One region of the Paraoerskovia marina genome, then DNA from elsewhere that is predicted to be linked to it. Evidence: riboswitches for the same ligand, from Rfam matches in the RefSeq annotation. Region 1 holds a riboswitch; each other region holds the start of a gene.
What was found. Region 1 has a riboswitch for thiamine pyrophosphate ahead of thiD (bifunctional hydroxymethylpyrimidine kinase/phosphomethylpyrimidine kinase). Riboswitches for the same ligand answer to the same signal wherever they lie in the genome.
Positions count from the first base shown of each region.

Region 2: another riboswitch for thiamine pyrophosphate. It lies ahead of BLU20_RS03650 (thiamine ABC transporter substrate-binding protein); the one in region 1 lies ahead of thiD (bifunctional hydroxymethylpyrimidine kinase/phosphomethylpyrimidine kinase).
Region 3: another riboswitch for thiamine pyrophosphate. It lies ahead of tenA (thiaminase II); the one in region 1 lies ahead of thiD (bifunctional hydroxymethylpyrimidine kinase/phosphomethylpyrimidine kinase).
Region 4: another riboswitch for thiamine pyrophosphate. It lies ahead of thiO (glycine oxidase ThiO); the one in region 1 lies ahead of thiD (bifunctional hydroxymethylpyrimidine kinase/phosphomethylpyrimidine kinase).

Region 1 covers NZ_LT629776.1:2,112,866-2,117,264, forward strand. The annotation lists gene BLU20_RS09505 (quinone oxidoreductase family protein) at 1-606, shown strand, start outside; gene BLU20_RS09510 (hypothetical protein) at 603-851, shown strand; gene thiD (bifunctional hydroxymethylpyrimidine kinase/phosphomethylpyrimidine kinase) at 859-1,716, opposite strand; TPP riboswitch at 1,708-1,804, opposite strand; gene BLU20_RS09520 (SDR family NAD(P)-dependent oxidoreductase) at 1,851-2,747, opposite strand; gene pheT (phenylalanine--tRNA ligase subunit beta) at 2,744-4,399, opposite strand, start outside.
Region 2 covers NZ_LT629776.1:816,636-821,034, forward strand. The annotation lists gene BLU20_RS03640 (MFS transporter) at 1-955, opposite strand, end outside; gene BLU20_RS03645 (DUF4235 domain-containing protein) at 1,045-1,356, opposite strand; TPP riboswitch at 1,461-1,565, shown strand; gene BLU20_RS03650 (thiamine ABC transporter substrate-binding protein) at 1,570-2,643, shown strand; gene BLU20_RS03655 (ABC transporter permease) at 2,646-4,340, shown strand; gene BLU20_RS03660 (ABC transporter ATP-binding protein) at 4,337-4,399, shown strand, end outside.
Region 3 covers NZ_LT629776.1:1,199,400-1,203,798, forward strand. The annotation lists gene BLU20_RS05385 (glycoside hydrolase family 6 protein) at 1-632, opposite strand, end outside; gene BLU20_RS05390 (NAD(P)/FAD-dependent oxidoreductase) at 812-2,233, shown strand; tRNA gene BLU20_RS05395 (tRNA-Leu) at 2,334-2,410, shown strand; TPP riboswitch at 2,623-2,746, shown strand; gene tenA (thiaminase II) at 2,736-3,449, shown strand; gene BLU20_RS05405 (oxygenase MpaB family protein) at 3,504-4,376, shown strand; gene BLU20_RS05410 (glycoside hydrolase family 3 N-terminal domain-containing protein) at 4,379-4,399, opposite strand, start outside.
Region 4 covers NZ_LT629776.1:2,591,026-2,595,424, forward strand. The annotation lists gene BLU20_RS11755 (glycosyltransferase family 4 protein) at 1-383, opposite strand, end outside; gene guaA (glutamine-hydrolyzing GMP synthase) at 428-2,017, opposite strand; gene thiE (thiamine phosphate synthase) at 2,065-2,712, opposite strand; TPP riboswitch at 2,808-2,911, shown strand; gene thiO (glycine oxidase ThiO) at 2,901-4,058, shown strand; gene thiS (sulfur carrier protein ThiS) at 4,055-4,288, shown strand; gene BLU20_RS11780 (thiazole synthase) at 4,290-4,399, shown strand, end outside.

The DNA.
Region 1 (4,399 bases):
TCGACGTACCCCGCCACGGCCGCCGACACGGTGCTCGTGCACGCGGGTGCCGGCGGCGTCGGCCTCCTGCTGACCCAGATGCTGACCCTCAACGGCGCCCGGGTCCTGACGACCGTGTCGTCCGACGCCAAGGCGGCTCTGTCGCTCGAGGCCGGCGCCGACGCGGCCATCCGCTATGACGAGTTCACGAACATGGCGACCGACCTGCCGAAGAAGCTGCGCGCCGTGACCGGCGACAAGGGCGTCGACGCCGTCTTCGACTCCGTCGGCAAGGTGACCTTCGACGCCTCGCTGGCCTCCCTCGCCCCGCGCGGCATGCTCGTCCTGTTCGGCGCCTCGTCCGGCATGGTTCCCGCGGTCGACCCGCAGCGCCTCAAGAACGCGGGTTCGGTCTTCCTCACCCGCCCCCAGCTCTCCGACCACGTCGCCACGCGCAGCGAGCTCGTCTGGCGGGCGCAGGAGATCCTGCGCGCCGTCAACGACGGGACGCTGCAGGTCCGTATCGGTGCCACCTACCCTCTGTCCGACGCCGCGCAGGCGCACCGGGACCTCGAAGGGCGGAACTCGACCGGAAAGCTCGTCCTGATCCCCGACCACGGCGCATGAGCTGGAGCTGGGTGCCGCCCCGCGAGGGCGAGGGCGGCCCGTCCCCCGCGCTGCGCCGGGCCGTCACGGTGCTCGGTGTCCTGTTCACCGCGGTCATCGCGCTGTCCTACGTCGTCTCGGCACAGGACCGCGCCACCCGGGCGTGCGCCATCGACGCCCCCGCGGGTGCAGAGGTGAGCGCGGAGTGGCAGTGGTGGCCTCCCGGTCACGCGTGCGTGTACGACCAGGAGACGACGCAGGTCTGACCCCGCCCTAGACCGGCACCTGCGCATGCAGATGGTCGATCGGGCCGTTCCCCGAACCGACGGCGAGTGCGTCCGCCGCCTCAAGCGCTCCCGAGATCCAGGTCTTCGCCTCGCGCACCGCCGACTCCCAGTCGTCGCACCGCGGTCGCAGGGCCGCGAGCGCCGACGACAGCGAACAGCCGGTCCCGTGGACGTTGGACGTCTGCACCCGGGGAGCACTGACCTCGGTCACCACACCCTCGGGCGTGACCAGGGCGTCGGGAGACCCCGGCCCGAGCAGATGCCCACCCTTGGCGAGGACGACCACCGACGCACGTCGTGCGAGCTCGACCGCCTGTTCGAGGACGGCCGACCAGGTCGTGGCGGTCTCCTGCCCGACGAGAACCGCGAGCTCGGCCATGTTCGGCGTGACGAGGTCGACGCGAGGCAGCAGGTCGACCACCGCGCGCTCGGCGCCCGGGTCGAGAAGATGGTGACCGCTCGTGGCGACCATCACCGGGTCGAGCACCACCCATCGTGGCTGCACTCGGTCGAGCCAGAGCCCGATCTCCTGCGCGTACCCCTCGCTCGCGACCATCCCGATCTTGACCGCGTCGACCGCCACGTCGTCGCTCACCGCCTCGAGCTGGCCCACCAGCACGTCGACCGGCGGGAGGTGCACCGCACGGACCCCGTGCGTGTTCTGCGCGACGACCGCCGTCACCACGGCCATGCCGTAGGCACCGTGGGCCGCGAACGACTTCAGGTCGGCCTGGATCCCGGCGCCGCCCGTGGGGTCCGTGCCGGCGATGCTGAGGACCCGGGGCCTGCTCCCGGGCGGGTGTTCGCGCGTCTGCTGCGGCGAACGGTCGGAGGCGTGCGTCATGAGGGACATCCCTTCGCGAGTTCGAGCTCGATCAGGTTCGACGGGTGTGCTCTCAGTCCGCGCGTCGCGGACACCCCGTGTCACGGCGGCCAGACTAGCGCGACCACGGCGCCGGGTCCGTCGTCGTCCGGGTGCTAGCGGGGAGGCAGTCCGGCGGGCATCGGGTCGTCGTCGCCCCACGGGCGGACCCGGAGTCGTCGCGCGTCGCCCACGGCGCGGCCCGCGGCGGCGGCGGCGCTCAGCGTCCGCGGGTCGTCGTGCGTGACCCGGAGGTAGGCGCCGGACCAGTCGTCGAGCTCGCCCCGTGCGATCGCCCGCACCATCTCGACCAGGTCCTCGACCGGCGTCCATTCCGTGCGGTTCGCGTGCAGCGGCATCGCGGCCGTCATGTCGGTGCGGACGCTTCCGGGCGACACCTCGAAGACACGCAGCCCGTGCGGCGCCCCCGCGGCGTGCAGGTGCGCACCCATCCGGACCAGCGCCGTCTTGCTCGCGTTGTACGCGCTCGATCCGACCATCTCGTGGGTGCTGGCACCGGACGCCAGGTCGACCACGCGTCCTCCCCCGCGGGCGATCATGCCCGGGACGACGGCACGGCTCATCTCGAACGCGCCGCGCAGGTTGGTCTCGACGACGTGCCACCACTCGTCGGGGTCTGCCTCCCACAGGGGCACCTCGGCGTCGATCACCCCCGCGTTGTTCACGAGCAGGTCGACGCCTCCCCACGCTTCCTCGACCCTGGCCACCGCGGCGGCGACGGCCGCGCGGTCCAGGACGTCGGCGACGACACCGATGACGGAAGCACCCGTCGTCTCCCGGACCGACTCGACCGTCTCGTGCACGCGCTGCGCGTCACGACCGAGCAGCGCGACGGCGTGTGTGTCGCTCGACCCGTCGGGCACTGCGAGCCCTTCGGCGACCGCGCGCCCGATTCCCCGGGTCGCCCCGGTCACCAGCACCGTCCGAGCGGGCGGAACGGCTCCCGGGTCCGTCCACGCCGGAACGTCCCCGGGAACGGGCCGCGCCGTCATGCGCGCAGGGTCGCGCCGGTCTGCTCCTGCGCGGCCGCGACGGCCGCCCGGCGAACCTCGACGACCTCGTCCGCCGAGAGCGTCCGGTCCGCGGCACGGAGGCGCAGTGCGAACGCGAGCGACTTGCGGCCCTCGCCGAGCTGCTCGCCACGGAACACGTCGAAGAGCTCGACATGCTCGAGCAGGTCGCCTGCGCCGTCGACCAGTGCCTGACGCACCTGGTCGGCAGGAACGGACTCCTCGACGACGAGCGCGAGGTCCTCCTTCGCGGCCGGGAACGTCGACACCGGCCGGGCTGCGAACGGCTCTGCCTCGACGGCGTCGAGGAGGACGTCGAGGTCGACCTCGAACGCGACCGTGCGTGCGGGAAGGCCCAGGTTCTCGAGCGCCTTCGGGTGCAGCTCGCCCGCATGGCCGACCACCGTGCCGTCGACCAGGCTGAGACGTGCGCACCGCCCCGGGTGCCACGGTGCGTGGTCGGTGTCGGGCGTGACGACGACGTCGACGCCGACCCGGTCGGCGACGAGCCGCGCGCCCGCCAGGGCGTCGGTCCAGTCACCGGCCCGGCCTGGTCCCCACCACCCGCGAGGATCGGCGTTCCCGGCCACGACGCCGGCGACCCGGCGTGGCTGGGCCGGGACCGCCGCGGCGAGCACCGCGAGCTGGTCCTCCGTCGGGCGAACCCCGCCCGGCAGCTGTGGCGCCGCGGGCGCTCCGTCCTCCGGGCGCGTCACCCGTCCGATCTCGTAGAGCGCGACGTCGTCGTTCCCCCGCCCGAGGTTGCGCCGGAGCGTCTCCAGCAACGTACCGAGGAGCGACGTCCGCATCTCGGGACGGTCGCCGGCCAGCGGGTTGGCGAGGCGCAGCGCGCGACGGCGCGGATCATCGGCCGCAAGACGCAGTGCGTCGTGCTGCGCGGGGTCGACGAACGGGTACGACAGCGTCTCGACGTACCCGGCCTCGGCGAGGCTCCGCGCGACGGAGCGCCGAAGCTGCTGCGTCCTGGTCAGACCACGACCTGCGGGCGCGGGCGGCAGGACCGACGGGATCTCGTCGTACCCCACGAGCCGGGCCACCTCCTCGACGAGGTGCGCCGGGCCGACCAGGTCCGGACGCCACGTCGGCACCGTCACCCGGACCACGCCGATTCCCGGAGTGTCTCCGACCGTGCACCCGATCTCCTCCAGGATCGACCGGACCCGCGCCTCGTCGACGTCCAGGCTCGTGAGCCGCTCAACCTCCGAGACCCGAAACTCGATCGGCTCGACCCCGGGAACCGTGTCGACGTCGCTGACGGCCGCGTCGGCCGTGCCACCGCCGAGCTCGACGAGGAGGTCGACGACCCGCTGGGCCGCGACAGCGGCGAGACGAGGGTCGACCCCGCGCTCGAACCGCTTCGCCGCCTCGGACGGCAGCTTGTGCCGTCGCGCCGTGCGCGCGACGGAGACCGGGTCGAAGTGAGCCGCCTCGACGAGCACGTCCGTCGTCCGGTCGGTCACCTCGGTCGAGGCTCCACCCATCACCCCGGCGAGGCCGAGCACCCGGCTCGCGTCCTCGTCCGGCGAGTCTGTGATGAGGAGATCCTGGGGGTCGAGGGCGCGGTCGACGTCGTCGAGCGTCGTCAGACGCTCCCCCGCGCGTGCGCGACGGAC
Region 2 (4,399 bases), 1.3 Mb from region 1:
ACGCGATCGTGCCCACCGGAAAAAGGGAGGGCTGGAACGCGATCACGGCGGCGCCGAGGGTCACCAGAGCGAAGCAGACGACGTTGACCGCGACACCACCGAACCGGTCGGAGAGCGTCCCCCCGATCGGGCGCATGATGACGGCGAGGACGACGAACCCGGCCGTGCGGTTGGCGGCGTCGGCCGCCTCGAGCCCGTAGGCGTTCGTCAGGAACGTCGGCAGATAGACGGAGAACGCGACGAACCCGCCGAACCCGATCGCGTAGAGCCACGAGAGCTGCAGCGTCGCGGGGAGCTTGAAGGTGCTCCACGTCCGGGACCAGAATCCGCCCGTGGCGGGCGCGGGGCGGCTGGGCGAGTCGCGCAGCCAGATCCAGGAGACGACCGCGAAGATCGCGAGCACGGTGGCGACCAGGACGAACGGGGCCTCCTCGCCCCACGCGTCGCGGATCGGCACCGTGGTGAACGCCGCGATCGCGGTACCGCCCATGCCGGCGCCGAAGAGCCCGAGCGCCGTCCCGCGCCGTGACGGCGGGAACCAGGCGTTGTTGAACGGAATCCCGATCGCGAACGTCGTGCCGCCGAGTCCCAGGAAGAACCCGCCGACGATCAGGCCCGTCAGGCTGTCGGCGAGGAACCCGAGGTAGAGCACCGGCAGGATCGTCAGCGCGCTGACCAGCGGGAACATGATGCGGGCGCCGAAGCGGTCGGTCAGTGCGCCGACCGGGATCCGCCCGAGCGAGCCGACGATCACCGGGACCGCCACGACCACGGAGGTCTCGACGTCGGACAGGCCCAGTGCCTCCTGGAACGTCCCGCCCAGGGGGCTGAGCAGGGCCCAGGCCCAGAAGTTCAGCGCGAAGCCGACCGTGGAGAGGACCAGCTGGACCGTGGCCCGGCTGCCGTACCCCTCGTCGGGGATCGCCTGCGGGGGTGCCGTCGAACCTGTGGTCATCGTGCTCTCCTCGGCTGGTGCGTGACTTGAACGTAGCGTTCCGGTGGCTCTCCGTCTATTGATCTTGAAAATCTCGTAAAAAAGGGTGTCTACGGCTCGACGTCAGGAACCGCGTGGGGGTTGCCGCCGGTCAGCCGCGCACTCACCTTCGTCGCCTGCCCGGCCGCGAGACGGCGCGCCAGCACGCCGACACCACCGGTGATCGCCGCGAAGGCCATCGCCTCGGGGAGGGAGATGTCGGGATCGTCGGTGTCGGTCGGGGCGTCGTGCCCCGAGGCCTTCTTCCAGATCGTCGAGACCACCTTGGTGGCGATCCACCCGGCCGCGAAGGTCAGGGCCAGGGTCGCGACCTTGGTCGCCATGTCCTGGTCGTCGTTCTTCTTCTGCTTCTTCTTCGACACGTCGTCTCCTCAGCCGCTCCGTTGGACGATTCCCACCGTAGTGCGACCGGGGCGACTCCGCCGGACCACGGACCCACGGGCGTTGCGCGGCGTCGTAGACTGCGGCTGTACGACAGGGGAGCGCCCCAGAGCGCTGAGAGTGCGGCACGCCGCAGACCCTTGAACCTGATCCGGTCAGCACCGGCGGAGGAAGTCGACGTCCGAGGAGGACTCTTGCGCACCACCATCACCACCCGTTCCGTCGCCGCGTCCGGCGCGGTCCTCGCGCTCGCCCTGACGGGCTGCGCGAGCAGCGACACCGGCGACGCCGAGGGCTCGTCGGCCGAGACGGGGAGCAGCACCGTCACCCTGGTCACCCACGACTCGTTCGCCCTCAGCGACGGCCTGCTCGACGAGTTCACCGCGGAGTCGGGGTACGACGTCGAGCTGGTCGCCCCCGGGGACGGCGGCACCCTGGTCAACCAGCTGATCCTCACGAAGGACTCGCCCCTTGGCGACGCCGTCTTCGGGGTCGACAACACCTACGCGAGCCGCGCCGTCGACGAGGGCGTCTTCGACCCGTACCTCTCGTCCGCGCTTCCCGAGTCGGCGGCCGCAGAGGTTCCCGCGGGCGAGAGCCTGACCCCGGTCGACCGGGGGGACGTCTGCATCAACGCCGACCTCGCCTGGTTCGAGGAGAACGACCTCGACGTCCCGACCACGCTCGACGACCTGGCCGACCCCGCGTACCAGGACCTCCTCGTCGTCACGAACCCCGCGACGTCGTCGCCCGGACTCGCGTTCCTGCTCGCGACCGTCGGGGCCAAGGGCGAGCACGGGTGGACCGACTACTGGACGGCGCTCGCGGACAACGGCGTCAAGATCGCCGACGGCTGGGAGGACGCGTACTACGTGGACTTCACGGGTGCCGGCGGAGCCGGTGACCGTCCGCTCGTGCTCTCCTACGCCACCTCGCCGGCGTTCACCGTGACCGAGGACGGCTCGGAGACCACGACCACGGCGCTGCTGGACACCTGCTTCCGCCAGGTCGAGTACGCGGGCGTGCTCGCCGGTGCGGAGAACCCCGACGGCGCCCGGGAGCTCGTGGACTTCCTCGTGAGCCGCACGGTCCAGGAGGACATCCCCGGCCAGATGTACATGTACCCCGTCGACGGCGACGCCGCGCTGCCCGACGAGTGGGCCCGGTTCGCCCCGCTCGCCGACGACCCGTTCGACGTCGACCCGGCCGAGATCTCCGCGCACCGCGGCGACTGGATCGAGACCTGGACCGCCACGGTCCTCGGCTGACCATGCGCCCGGCTCGCGCGCACCGCAGCTGGCCCCCGGTGGCACGCGTCGTGCTCTGGGGGCTGGCGGCGGGCGTGCCGCTCGCCTTCCTCGCGATCTTCTTCGCGTGGCCCGTCCTCGCCCTCGTCGGACGAGGCTTCGTGACCGACGGATCCCTGGACCTGAGCGGGGTCGCCGAGGTGTTCGGCGAGTCGCGCACCTGGCGTCTGCTCGGGATCACGCTGGGCCAGGCGGTGGTCGGGACCGTCGCCTCGCTGGTGCTCGGAGTCCCCGGCGCCTACGTCCTGTACAGATGCCAGTTCCGCGGTCGTACGTTCCTCCGCGGGCTGGTGACGGTGCCCTTCGTCCTGCCCACCGTCGTCGTCGGCGTCGCGTTCCGCGCGCTCCTCGCCCCCGGTGGCCCGCTGGCGTTCCTCGGCATCGACCAGACCTTCACCGCGATCGTGCTCGCGCTCGTCTTCTTCAACTACGCCGTCGTCGTCCGGACGGTTGGCGGCCTCTGGGAACGGCTCGACCCCCGGGCCGAGCAGGCCGCGCGGGCGCTCGGAGCCTCCCCGGCCCGGGCGTTCCGGACGGTCACCCTGCCCGCCCTGACCCCCGCGATCACCTCCGCCGCCTCGCTCGTCTTCCTCTACTGCGCGACGGCGTTCGGCACCGTCCTCGTCCTCGGCCCGCCCGGGTACGGCACCATCGAGACGGAGATCTACGTCCAGACGACGCAGTTCCTCGACCTGCGATCGGCGGCCGTCCTGTCGGTGGTCCAGCTTGTCGTCGTGGCCGGGGCGCTCGTCGCCGCGGACCGCACCCGGGCGCGCCGCGAGAACGCCCTGGGTCTGCTCCCCGAGGCGCACGGCGGGCGGCGGCTGAACCTGCGGGCCGACGCCGTGCCGACCGCCGTGACGGCCGCCGTCGTGATCCTGCTCCTGGCCCTCCCGGTCGCCACCCTGGTCACCCGCTCCCTGCATGCCGCCGACGGCACCTGGACGCTGGACAACTACCGCAACCTCGCGACGACGGGCGGCCCCAACGCGCTGTCCGTCACGGTGTGGGAGGCCGCGGGCAACTCGCTGCGAGCGGCCGCGCTCGCAGCGCTGATCGCGGTCGTCGTCGGCGGTCTGGTGGCCCTCGTGGTCTCGCGCCGACCACGGGCGCGCGTCGGCAGGCGTGCCCTGCGGACCCTCGACTCCGTCTTCATGCTCCCGCTCGGCGTCTCCGCCGTCACCGTCGGCTTCGGATTCCTGATCACGCTCGACCGGCCGCTGGGGCTCGACGTCGACCTGCGCACCTCCGGGCTCCTCGTCCCGATCGCGCAAGCCGTCGTCGCGATCCCGCTGGTGGTCCGTGTGGTGCTGCCCGTGCTGCGGGCCATCGACCCGCGCCTGCGCGAGGCCGCTGCGACGCTCGGCGCCGGACCGGGCCGGGTTCTCGCCACCGTGGACCTGCCCGTCGTGCTCCGACCCCTCGGCCTGGCCGTGGGGTTCGCGTTCGCGACCTCCCTCGGGGAGTTCGGCGCCACGTCGTTCCTCGCCCGCCCCGACACCGCGACCCTCCCGGTCGTGATCTTCCGGCTCATCGGCAAGCCCGGGGCCGAGAACTACGGGATGGCGCTCGCCGCGAGCGTCGTCCTCGCCCTCGTCACCGCGACGGTCATGCTCCTCGCGGAGCGGCTGCGCGGAGAAAGTGCAGGAGAGCTATGAGCCGCGGGCTCGAGGTGCGCGACGCCGTCGTGCGGTACGGGACGACGACGGCGGTCGAC
Region 3 (4,399 bases), 910 kb from region 1:
TCCTCGGTCGTGCGGTAGTTCGAGACGTTCACCGCGAACCCGCGGGCGCCGGTCGGGCCCAGGGACAGCAGTCGTGAGGCCGCCTCCTCGGGGCCGAGCCACGCGGAGTTCCCCACGTCGACGTAGACGCGTGCGCCCGCGTCGCTCAGCGTCCGCGCGGCGCCTGCGAGCAGGCGGCTGCGGGTCGCGGGGTCGCCGCAGTCGTCGAGCTGCGCGAGGGCGTCGGGCTCGAGGACGAGGAGGGGCGTGCCGACGACGGCGTCCGCCAGGCCCTCCACCCACGGCCCGTAGCTCTCGACGGTCAGGCCCCCGGCGGAGTGGAGGCCGCAGTCCCGTGCGGGGACGGCGTAGACGACGAGCTGGGCGACCTGACCGTTCTCGGCCGCCCGGCTCGTCGTCTCGCGCACGGTCCGGGCCGCGGACGCCTCGCCCGTGAGCCAGACGGCGTGAGGCGTCCCGGTCAGCCGCGAGTCGTCCTCGGCGGACGTCGTCCGGGCGAGCGCGGGATCGCCGAGGCGCGGGACCGGGTCGGCGGTCTCGGACGGCTCCGTGGTCGGCGCGTGGCCCGAGGGGCCGGAGCATCCCGCGGCAAGGACGAGTGCCGCGCACGCCGCGACCAGAGCTCGGCGCACTGGGCTCCTTCGGTCGGTCGAGGTGGTCTTCCACGGGTGGTTCGTTCCGCCTGCCGGGTGAATCTGGCGCGATCGACGCGGCGTGCTCGTCCGTGTCCGGCATGCGGGATGCGCGTGAGCCTGTTCACACGACGCCCTGCGCGGTACCGAGTTCGCGTGCAGCCAACTATTCTGACGGCATGTCTTCGAATGTATCGACCACGGCCGGGACCGTTTCGAGCCCGCGCAAGACGCCGCGCATCGTGGTGCTCGGCGGCGGTTCCGTCGGGCTCTACTCGGCGCGCCGGATCCGCAAGCGGCTCGGCAAGAAGGACGCCGCGATCGTCGTCGTCGACCCGCGTCCGTACATGACGTACGCCCCGTTCCTTCCCGAGGTTGCCGCCGGCTCGATCGACGGTCGCAACGTCGTCGCCCCGCTGCGCTCCGCCCTCAAGGGCGTCGACGTGCTGCAGGGCAAGGTCACCGCGATCAAGCACGGCGAGCACAAGGTCGAGATCACGCCCGAGATCGGCGACGCGTACGAGATCAGCTACGACGAGCTCGTCGTGAGCCTCGGCTCGGTCTCGCGCACGCTGCCCATCCCGGGACTCGCGGAGCAGGCGATCGGCTTCAAGAACGTCGAGGAGGCCGTGTCCGTCCGCAACCACGTGGTGCACCAGCTCGACCTCGCGTCCAGCTGCTGGGACGCGGACGAGCGGCGCCGGATGCTCACGTTCACCTTCATCGGTGGCGGCTTCGCCGGCATCGAGGCGCTCGCCGAGGTCGAGGACATGGCCCGCGCCGCGCTGAGCCAGTACGAGTCTATCGACCAGGCCGACCTGCGCTTCGTCATGATCGAGGGCGCCGGGCGGATCCTGCCCGAGCTCAGCGAGCCGATGGCGGAGTACGCCCTCGAGCAGCTGAAGGAGCGGGGCATCGAGTTCCACCTCTCGACCTTCCTCAGCTCCTGCGTCGACGGCCACGTGGTGACGTCCACGGGTGTCGAGTTCGACTCCAACACCATCGTCTGGACGGCCGGTGTCAAGGCCAACCCGGTGATCGGGGAGTCTGACCTGCCGACGGACAAGATGGGCCGCCTGACCGTCAACGCCAACCTGCAGGTCGTCGACGAGGACGGCGTCGTCGTCCCCGCCGCCTGGGGCGCCGGCGACTGCGCCGCGGTTCCCGACCTGCTGAACCCGGGCGCGTTCTGCCCGCCCAACGCGCAGCACGCGATCCGTCAGGCCACCCAGCTCGGTGACAACCTGGTCGCGTCGGTCGAGGACCGCCCGCTGGTCCAGTACAAGCACAAGAGCGTCGGCGTCGTCGCGTCGCTCGGCCTGTACAAGGGCGTCGCCGAGCTCTTCGGCGTCTTCAAGTTCAAGGGCTTCCCGGCCTGGGCCGTGCACCGCACGTACCACGGCTACGCGATGCCGACCTGGAACCGCAAGATCCGCATCTTCATGGGCTGGTTCGACCAGTTCGTCATGCGCCGCAAGACCGTCTCGCTCGGGTCGATCCACGACCCCCGTGCGGCGTTCCGCAACGCGTCGCTCCCGCCGAAGCCGAAGGACGACGCGGCTCCGAAGTCCGACAAGGACGCGGTCGGCGCGGGCAAGTAGTCCTCGGTGGGCGTGACGCCCACGCACGCACGCACGACGGCGGGGGCGGACCTGGACGGGTCCGTCCCCGCCGTCGTGCGTTAGTCTCACGACGAGCATGGCCCCCGTAGCCCAACTGGCAGAGGCAGCCGACTTAAAATCGGCCCAGTCCGGGTTCGAACCCCGGTGGGGGCACCACCAGGCCCTGCCGGAGAGCGCGGCCGCGCTCGACGCCGCCGGCGTCCGCGCGGAGGCAACGGTCCGGGAGGACGAGGGGACCACGCTCGTCCTGCGGCGCGACGGGCCGAGGGCGCTGATGCTCCTCGAACGACTGGCCGCGGGCGACGCGTAGGCGGCGTCCCACGATGCGACCGGTGCGTCCGCCACGGGCGCCCCTTGCTACGGTCGAGACACACCACGCGGGGAATCTCTGTCCGACACCGTCGGCCGGGACTGAGATGGGCGGGAGAACCGTCCGGACCCGTTGAACCTGATCTCGCCAGAACGAGCGGAGGAACGTGGCATGACTGCCGTGACCCTTGAGAACGACCAGACGACGCCGGTAGCGGCGTCGGAGTCCGGATTCACCGCAGAGCTGGGGCGCCGGTACGCGCACCTGTTCGAGGACTTCTACCAGCATCCCTTCCTGTCGGGCCTGCGTGACGGCACGCTCGCCCCCGAGAAGGTGCAGCACTACGTGGGCCAGGACCACCAGTACCTGAGCGCGTACGTCCGCTGCTACGGCCTGGGACTGACCCTCGCCCCCGACCGCGAGTGGATGCGCTACTTCCACGAGCGCACCGGATTCCTGCTGGACGACGAGTCCGAGGCACACCTCGCGCTCTGCGCGCGTCTCGGGGTGACCTACGAGGACGCGCAGGTGGAGCGTCTCGCGCCGAGCGCCAAGGCCTACGTCGACCACATGATGGAGGCGGGCCGCGACACGCTCGGCACGCTCCTCGCCGCGCTGCTGCCCTGCCCGTGGACGTACATCTGGGCCGCGGACCGCTATGCGCACGCGGAGCCGATCCAGGACGACCACCCGTTCGCCGGGTGGTGGCGGTTCTACGCCGACGACTCGTGCCTGCAGATGCTCGAGGAGATGCGGGCCAAGCTCGACGCGGTGGCGGCTCAGGCCGGGCCCGAGGAGCGCGCACGCATGGAGCTCGCCTTCGAGCTGAGCGTGCGCCACGAGATCCGGTTCTGGCAGATGGCCTGGTCCCTCGAGACCTGGTGACCCGGTGCCTCGGCGGGGACCCGCGAACGGTCCCCGCCGAGGCAGACTAGGGGGATGAGCCCCGTCGAGACGCTGCGCAGGACCTCCGGACGCGCCCTCTTCGCCCGGGTCGGCGGCCCGGACGGCCACGAGGAGCGCGAGCGCATCCACGCCACGGCCGGACCGCGGCAGTTCGCGCAGGACTCGGAGATCGCGCGCGTCCACGGCGACGCCTCGATGTTCGTCGGCGGTGTCCGCGCCCTGCTCCTGCAGTCGCTGCACCCGCTGGCGATGGCCGCGGTCGCCGCGCACTCCGGATACCGTGGCGACCCGTGGGGGCGCCTGGCCCGGACGAGCACGTTCCTGGCGGCGACGACGTTCGGCACGGTCGAGTACGCCCGCCAGAGCATCGACGTCGTCCGCACGGTCCACGCGCGGGTACGCGGCACGGCGCCGGACGGACGCGCCTACGCCGCCGACGACCCGTGGCTCCTGCGCTGGGTGCACCTGGCCGAGGTCGACAGCTTTCTCACGGCGCACCAACGTTTCGGGCTCCGCCCGTTGGACGCCGCCGGGTGCGACGCGTACCTCGCCCAGGCCGCGGACGTCGCACTCCGCCTGGGGGCCGTCGACCCGCCCCGGTCCCGCGCGGAGGTCCGTATCGCCTGGCAGGAGTTTGGTCCAGAGCTGGGTGCGACCCAGGAGTCCGACGACGTCGCCCGGTTCCTGCTCGCAGAGCCCCCGCTGCCTCGCGCGGCGCGCGGGCCCTACGCGCTCCTGGGTGCTGCCGCGTACGGTTCGTTGCCCCGATGGGCCCAGCGGGAGATCACGGCGCCCTGGCCCGTACGGGGCGACCCCACCGTGGTGCGGGTGGGCGGGCACGTCGCGACCCGGGCGATCCGGTGGGCGCTCGCGGGGGACCCGCCGCCGGCTCGACCCGTCGACTGACCTCAGCCCGTGGCGGCGATCTG
Region 4 (4,399 bases), 480 kb from region 1:
TCGAGCATGCAGTGCCACGTCACGACCATCGGCAGCCCGCGCTCGCGGGCAATGCGCGCGCCGTCGTACGCGAACGGGGAGATCATCCCGGCGTGGACGTGCACGACGTCCGGGCGCAGCTCGTCGAGCGCCGCGCGGATGAGCCGAGGACCGGTCACGGGGTTGATCGGGGCGTCGCCCGGGATCTGGGCGCCCAGCCGGTGCACGACGACGTCACCCGCGCTCTCGACGACCCCGCCGCGTTCTCCCCCGGCCCCGGGGGTCGCCGTCAGGACGTGGACGTCGTCGCCCGCGGCCGCCTGGGCGGCCGCGAGGTCACCGACCTGCGACTCGATGCCGCCCGTGCGCGGGGCGAGGCAGTCGGAGACGTGGACGATGCGCATGGGTCGAGACTATCCGGGCAGACGCAGGACGCCCGCCCGACGCCTCACTCCCACTCGATGGTGCCCGGCGGCTTGCTCGTCACGTCGAGGACCACGCGGTTGACCTCGCTCACCTCGTTGGTGATGCGGGTCGAGATCACGGAGAGGACGTCGTACGGCAGGCGGGTCCAGTCCGCGGTCATCGCGTCCTCCGAGGAGACCGGACGCAGCACGATCGGGTGGCCGTAGGTGCGGCCGTCACCCTGGACGCCCACCGAGCGCACGTCGGCGAGCAGCACCACCGGGCACTGCCAGATGTCGCGGTCGAGCCCCGCCCTGGTGAGCTCCTCGCGGGCGATCTTGTCGGCGGCGCGCAGCACCTCCAGGCGCTCGGCGGTGACCTCGCCGATGATCCGGATGCCGAGGCCCGGCCCGGGGAACGGCTGGCGCCAGACGATCTCCTCGGGCACCTCGAGCTCGAGGCCGACGGCGCGGACCTCGTCCTTGAACAGCGTGCGCAGGGGCTCGATCAGGGAGAACTGCAGGTCGTCCGGCAGACCGCCCACGTTGTGGTGGCTCTTGATGTTGGCCGCACCCTCGCCGCCGCCGGACTCGACGACGTCGGGGTAGAGCGTCCCCTGGACGAGGAACTCGACCTCTTCACCGTGCGCACCGGCGTCCGCGACGACGTCGCGTGCGGCATCCTCGAAGACGCGGATGAACTCGCGGCCGATGATCTTGCGCTTGGTCTCCGGGTCGGTCTGGCCGGCGAGCGCGTCGAGGAAGCGCTGCCTGGCGTCGACCACCATGAGCTTGACGCCCGTGGCGGCGACGAAGTCACGCTCGACCTGCTCGGCCTCGTCGGCGCGCAGCAGACCGTGGTCCACGAAGACGCAGGTGAGCTGGTCGCCCACCGCCTTCTGCACCAGCGCCGCGGCGACGGAGGAGTCGACACCGCCGGAGAGGCCGCAGATCACGCGCTTGGTGCCGACCTGCGCGCGGATCGCCTCGACCTGGTCGGCCACGACGTTTCCGGGTGTCCAGTCGGGAGCCAGCCCTGCGCCGTCGTACAAGAAGTGCTCCAGCACGGTCTGGCCGTGCGCGGAGTGCTTGACCTCGGGGTGCCACTGCACGCCGTAGAGACGACGCTCCGTGTCCTCGAACGCCGCGACCGGGGAGCCGGCCGACGTCGCGAGCACCTGGAAACCCTCGGGGGCCGCGTGTACGGAGTCGCCGTGGCTCATCCACGTCGTTTGGTTGGCGGGCGTGTCAGCAAGCAGCGCACCTGCCTCGCACACCTCGACCTCGGTGCCGCCGTACTCACGCTGACCGGTCTGGGCGACGTCGCCGCCGAGCGCCGCGGCCATCGCCTGGAACCCGTAGCAGATGCCGAGGACGGGGACGCCGGCCTCGAAGAGCTTCGGGTCCACGAACGGCGCACCGTCGGCGTACACGGACGACGGACCACCCGAGAGGATGATCGCGGCCGGGTCCTTGGCCAGCATCTTCTCGACCGAGAAGGTGTGGGGCACGATCTCCGAGTACACGCTCGCCTCGCGCACGCGACGCGCGATGAGCTGGGCGTACTGCGCGCCGAAGTCGACGACGAGAACGGGCCTCGGGGTGGTCACGGGGACGTCAGGCGTGGCTGTCACGCACCCAGGATAGTTGCCGCGCCAGCGTGCCGCGGACACGTCCGGATTCAGGCCGGGAGACGCTCCCGCAGAGCGCGGGCCGCCGCCTCGGGGTCGGCGGCCTCGGTGACGGCGCGTACGACGACGATCCGCTCGGCCCCGGCGTCGAGCACCTCGTCGAGGCGCTCGCCGTCGATCCCGCCGATGGCGAACCAGGGTGTCGACGGCCGGGAGTCCGCGACCTCTTGGAGCAGATCCAGCCCGACGGCGGGGCGACCCGGCTTGGTCGGCGTCGCCCAGAGCGGGCCGACGCAGAAGTAGTCGACGTCGGGGTCGGCCTCCGCGGCTGCCGCCTCGACGGCCGCGTGCGTCGACCGCCCGAGCAGGACGTCCCCGCCGAGCAGTGCGCGCGACCCGGAGACAGGAAGGTCGTCCTGGCCCGTGTGGAACACCGGCGCACCGACCAGGCTCGCGACGTCGGCACGGTCGTTCACGCACCACAGCGCACCATGCTCCGTCGCGACCGCTGCGACGATCTCCTGCAGCTCCAGCTCGCGCCGCACGTCGAGCGTCTTGTCCCGGAGCTGGACGACGTCCACGCCTCCCCGCAGGGCCGCGTGGAGGAACTCCTCGAGGTCGCCGCGCTCCTCGCGTGCGTCGGTGCACAGGTAGAGGCGTGCAGCGGCGAGTCGGGCGCGAGCGTCTGCGGAGGTCATGGGCGCGAGCCTATCGACCAACATTCCCGCGGTCGCCGTGCGAGTCGAGTCGCGCCTGCCCCGCGCCACCTGGTCCGTCGCTCATCGCGCTACGCTGACCCCTGCACGGGAGCCTCGACCAGAGGCTGAGAGGGCGATCTGCCGACCGTCGAACCTGATCCGGGTCATGCCGGCGATAGGGAGCAACGATGAGCAAGCACAGCGACGTCCTCGTGGTCGGCGCCGGGATCATCGGACTGACCGCGGCCTGGCGGGCGGCATGCCGCGGCCTGAGCGTCACGGTCCTCGACCCCACCCCACGCGACGGTGCCAGCATGGCGGCGGCCGGGATGCTCGCAGCGGTCTGCGAGGCCGACTTCGGAGAGCCCGAGCTGGCGGCGATGAACGTCGACTCGGCAGCACGCTGGCCCGACTTTGCCGCAGAACTCGAGAAGGCATCACGTCTCGACGTCGGACTACGCCAGACCGGCACGCTCACCCTGGCCTTCGACCCGGACGACCTCGCCGAGACGCGGCGGCTGATCGACCTGCAGCACCGCTGGGGGCTGGTGTCGGAGGAGATCTCGACGGCGCAGGCGCGCCGCATCTCCCCGCTCGTCGGCCGCGTCGCCGGCGGAGCGTGGATGCCGGACGACCACCAGGTCGACCCGCGGGCCACCACCCGCGCGCTCGACGCGGCCGCCCGAGCGGCCGGCGCAGTGGTCGTCGAGTGCCGAGCCGTCCGGCTGACGTCTGCGTCGGGCCGGGTGGTCGGTGCGGTCGACGCGGCGGGCGTCGACCGCACCGCCGACCTCGTCGTCGTCGCGGCAGGGGTCTCGTCCACGGGCCTGCTGGCGACCGCAGGGATCCACGCGCCGCTGCGCCCCGTCAAGGGCATCACGCTCCGACTGGCCGCGGAGCCCTGGTTCGACGTCGAGCCGGTGGTGCGCGCCCGCGTCCAGGGACGGGCGGTGTACGCCGTGACACGGGTCGCCGACGAGTCAGGGTTCCGCGAGGTCGTGATCGGGGCGTCGAGCGACGAGAAGCCCGACGACCGGCGGGTCGAGGCAGGATCGGTCTTCGCCCTGCTCCGCGACGCCCGCGCCGTCCTGCCAGGCATCGACGAGCTCGACCTGCGCGAGGCGAGCCCGCGTGTCCGCCCCAGCGCCCCGGACAACCTTCCCTACCTCGACGCGAGCGTCGACGGCCTGCTCGTCGCCACCGGTCACGGACGCAACGGCATCCTGCTCACCCCGCTGACCAGCGCCGTCGTCGACGCCACGCTCGACGAGACAGACCTGCCCGACGTCGTCGCGCCCGCCATGATGAACCGTCACACCCGCATCCGGACCGAGGAGGCCTCATGAGCACCGACATACCGACCGCCGTCGTGAACGGGGAGCCGTACCCGCTGGCGGAACCGACCGACGTCGCGACGCTGGTGCGTGGCATGCTGCCGAACTTCGTCGCCAACGGTGAGCCTCGAGGCGTGGCGGTCGCGATCGACGACGCCGTGCTCCCCCGCTCCGCATGGAGCACCACGCATCTCGCCCCCGGAGACCGGGTCGAGGTCGTCACCGCAGTCCAGGGAGGCTGACATGGATTCACTGACCATCGCCGGGCAGGAGCTCGGCTCGCGTCTCGTCATGGGGACGGGCGGCGCCTCCAACCTCCTCGCGCTGGAGGAGGCGCTCGTCGCGTCCGGGAC